DNA from 2 places in the Shewanella sp. 1180_01 genome. Region 1 is predicted to be linked to the other one. Evidence: riboswitches for the same ligand, from Rfam matches in the RefSeq annotation. Region 1 holds a riboswitch; the other holds the start of a gene.
What was found. A riboswitch is a leader RNA that binds a small molecule or an ion and turns the genes downstream of it on or off. The one in region 1 is predicted to bind cyclic di-GMP.
Positions count from the first base shown of each region.

Region 1 (2,207 bases):
CCACGTTTGCAGGAATTCCTTCACCGATGCAACAAAGGTATCGCGCTTAGTTTTGTCACCAAAGTAGAAAAAGGGATCAGATAACGTCCAGCCACCGACCGAAGGCAAAATCTTTAGATCGGGGTGGGCTTGCTTCAGCGCCATCAATTGACCGAAGTTGCCTTTGTAGGGATCAGAGTAGTCACTCACCCCCGCCTGTGGCATTTGGACCGCCGCCCAAGGATCGTGGATAGCGACTTTAAAATCTTCACGGCCACTACAGGCACGTTGCAGCGCTTGGAAACTGCCGTCGATTTCTTTCAAACTATCGTTAATGCCATCACCACCACAAATAGGGGTAAAGCCATATAAAATATGAGTTAAGTTCTGTGCTGGGATCTTATCGACTGGGAACTTACGGCCGTACACACCCCATTCTACAAAGTAACTGCCGACCACTTTGCCCGACTTGTTAACGTATGGACGATTGTTTTCTTTAAGCGGAGCATTGAGTGGCACTAAATGGCTGCCATCGGTATCGGCCACGAGGATTTCTTTGGCATCGCTCGCCGTACAACCATCGCTGTTACACAGTTGCACTTGCATCTGATAACGGCCGCCTTTGTTCACCTTAAAGTTAGCGGTGCCCGAAGCGCCTGAGGCGCCTTCCCAAGCGACATTACCGTTGAGCAGCACTTGGGCTTTATTGCCCACATCGCCACTCCAAAGGTTCCAGCTGACGGACACGTCGGCGGCATCTTTAATGGTTACCAACTGATTGTAAGCCGTAGCAGCTTGATTAACTTCGATAATAGCGAATTTGGTTTCGCCCCAACCTATAGTCGGTTTGCCGGGCGCTACGGCAAATGCACTGACACTCACGGTAGATGCCAGCGCCGATGCCACCAGCAAGGCTGATGTTGAAATTTGAGTCTTGAACATGAGATATCCCTATTGAATTTTTTATATGAATCAATAAGGCAAACAAAGCGTAGACAGGAAACAACACTCTCTTAAGACCATGCAACACGACTGACAATTGCACGAAGAAAAAACCTGTGGTATCCCCGCTATCATAGGTACAGACGAACCCTTAGACCGGAGGCTTTGCGTCCCAGTTTTTCAACTGGTTTGCCTTTTACACGCAATGACAACGCTGTCATTGCGATAATCAGCATATACGTAAGCGCAATAAAAATGCAACAAAATACTATCAACTAAGGTAGTGGTCTGATAAGAAAGCAATTAAATACAGTTCAACTATTTCTAATATTTACTTTGATAATTAATGATTTGCTGACTATTTTAGCCATAAAAAAACAGGACACGATAAGCCAAAGGCATCACCTGTCCTGTTATCAATTTCACTATTTATGCTGCTAATACTGCTTAAATTGCTAGGACTAAGCCACTGTAATCTAATAGTTCAAAACCAGAAGCGAACAACATCTATGATCTTTATGCGCGAGGATAATCCCTTGCGAGCATCACAGATAAACCTCGGCACACTAAGGTTTCCATATCATCGACGCGGTTGATTTTCATCTCAGCTAAGGGCGCGCTCAATGCCATTTGCTTTAAGCTTTCGAGGCAGCCTTTGTAGTAAGGAGCACTGTTCATCATGTTACCCGCGAGCCAAATCCGATTGGGATTAAATAAATTCACGGTCCACGCCAGCCCCATACCAAGGTAACTGCCCGCACGGTATAAATCATCCTGAGTGGTGATGTTACGGCTGCGTACAGAATCGCCACTGGCGAGTTGTTCTAAACTAAATTCGCCTGATTCTGTCATCACGCGGCAATGGCCTAACTCCCCTGCAACCCCTGTCGCACCGGTAAAGGCTTGCCCATTAAACGCAATCGACATCCCTATCCCAGTGCCGCACATGACCAACAACTCACAGGTATATTTGGCATCGCATGTGGCTTGCATACCCGCATCCATATCGTTGCAAATAAACTTAAGCTCGCCTTGAGTTTTCACTGTGTCAAAACTCAAACCATTGAGTCCGGGTAACGATTTACAAGCAACCAAACGATTATTTTGTACGAGTCCTGGTACGCCAATCGCTAATTGGTAATGCTGTAAATCGTAATCGCGTTCAAGCGCAGCGATTTGATTATTTAACTCTTCAATTTTAAAACCTTCGCCTGTGGGGATTTTATATTGTTCTGTATGTCCCGCGAGCTGAAGTTCGAACAGGGCTGTCGTACCGCCCACATCTA
Region 1 is NZ_VXCT01000001.1:100,097-102,303, reverse strand. It holds gene FW758_RS00435 (glycosyl hydrolase family 18 protein) at 1-921, opposite strand, end outside; cyclic di-GMP riboswitch class I at 1,037-1,125, opposite strand; gene FW758_RS00430 (ROK family protein) at 1,438-2,207, opposite strand, start outside.

Region 2 (2,207 bases), on a different contig from region 1:
CCGCTGTAAGTAGAAAGGCCAGTGATGTTTATCACTGGCCTTTTTGTTGCCTTAATTCAATATGATCAATGATCTAGAACAGTAGTGTTGCTACGCCTAACAGTGCGAACAATACGGCGCAGCCGCGGTGTATCCATAACATAGGTAATTTTTCGGCGCTGAAATGGCCTGCGATCACCACAGGTACGTTAGCAAGCAGCATGCCTAAGGTTGTGCCAGCAACCACCATAGTTAATGAATCGTATTTTGCGGCTAACACTACTGTTGCGATTTGTGTTTTATCCCCCATCTCGGCGATGAAAAACAGGATAAAGGTGGCGAGGAAGGGACCCATTTTATAGAAACGGCTCTCTTCAGCATCGACTTTATCTGGGATTAACACCCAAAGGGCTATCGCGAAGAAGGATGCGGCAACTAAATAGCGGGCAAGATCTGGGCTGACCCAGTTAATCGCCCATTGGCCAATCCAAGCGGCGGCAAAATGGTTGAATAACGTTGACAGAAAAATGCCTAAAATAATGGCAGTTTTGTTTTTAAATCTTGCGGCGAGAATAAGTGCAAGTAATTGAGTTTTATCGCCAATTTCGGCAATAGCAACCGTAAAGGTTGATGCAAGTAGGGCTTCCAAGTGTGATCCTTTAGGGGTGGTTAAGACATAAGCACAATAAACCGTCCACCCCTAGGTGCAGTCATTGTGCTCAGGTCTTGCTGGGCAAATCGATGATTTGCTGTGAACACCATGGCGTGTGGCCAAGTATGTTGATGTTCACCCTAGATGACGATGGCTCGAAATCCAGTTAGCTACTCCCCCGAAGCGAGTTGGGCATTATACCTAAGTGAACTTCGGTTTCAAGCACCAGTTTATCGCAGTAGACACGAATGGATGTTTGACAGGTGTCAGAAAAATACCGCGCAACATTCTGTAATTATATGAATATAAATGGGTTAATTTTTTGACAGCGTTGTCTTTTGTTGCTAATTTAGCCAAGTCATTTCTACTTGATTACATACTATTAACTCGTAGTGATTCGATGACACCTACCGTATTTGGCAAACTAATTGAAAAGTTAGGACGCAAAGCTTCCGGTCTAAGGTTGTAAATGGATTTTTTAGTGAACTAAGATAGCGGAGTTGCCGCAGAATTCGATTTCTGTGAAAGATAAACGACTGCTGTTTAATGCTGTTGTTTGCCCAAATACCACTTTTATACCTAAGCCCAAGCCAATACTGGCGAAGATGGGTGCAAATGGAGTGCATTAAAGTGGCAAATCCTACTGTTTTTTCCCCTGTTTCTAAATTGAGTTTATTGGCCGCCGCAGTGATGGCGGCAAATACATTTGTGAGTATTTCTGCACAGGCACACGGTTATGTTGTGGCGCCAGAGTCACGTTCCTATGCCTGTAAAACCGGCAACAATGCCAACTGTGGCGCGGTGCAATGGGAACCGCAAAGCGTTGAAGGGCCATCGGGTTTTCCTGAGTCAGGTCCTGCGGATGGCAAACTAGCGAGTGCGGGTAATGGTGCTTTCTCGCCTTTAGATGAACAGAGTCCCAGCCGTTGGTCAAAGACAGATATTAAAGCGGGCTGGAATAAGTTCAGTTGGCAGTTCACTGCCAATCATGTCACCCGCAATTGGCGTTATTATTTAACTCGCCAAGATTGGAATCAAAACCAAGCTTTAAGCCGTGCGAGCTTTGACTTAGCGCCATTCTGCGTAGTCGATGGTGGCATGGTGCAGCCGCCTAAGTTAGTGACCCATGACTGTTATGTGCCAGAAGGTCGCAGCGGTTATCAAGTGATTCTAGCCGTGTGGGAAGTGGGTGATACCACCTGCTATCGATGTAAACTTAGATTCGGGTCCCGTCGTACCGGGTGAATGGCTCGATGTGGGCGACATCAATCCGTCACTCGATCTCAAGGCGGGCGATAAAGTGATGACTCGAGTGTTCGATGCCAATGGTGAGCAAGCGGCTAAGCAAACAGTGATTACCATTAGCGATGCGACTCAAGGTGATAAACAAAATTGGCCTTTCCTATTTAGCGAGCGCGATTAATGCCCAGCAGTCTCAGTTAAAAGCGGGACAAAAAAATGCATCAGGTGTGATTGAGCCTGTGTATGGCAAAAACGACATTTTTACTGCGACGACTTCAGGTATTTAGCGTGTCGAAGTGGGATTTGATCTGGCGCCCGCGCCGGGCAATAGCTT
Region 2 is NZ_VXCT01000003.1:149,516-151,722, reverse strand. It holds gene FW758_RS03885 (TMEM165/GDT1 family protein) at 74-628, opposite strand; cyclic di-GMP riboswitch class I at 1,040-1,139, shown strand; partial or broken gene gbpA (N-acetylglucosamine-binding protein GbpA) at 1,262-2,207, shown strand, end outside.
Region 2: linked by a shared signal. The riboswitch ahead of gbpA (N-acetylglucosamine-binding protein GbpA) and the one ahead of FW758_RS00435 (glycosyl hydrolase family 18 protein) in region 1 are both predicted to bind cyclic di-GMP.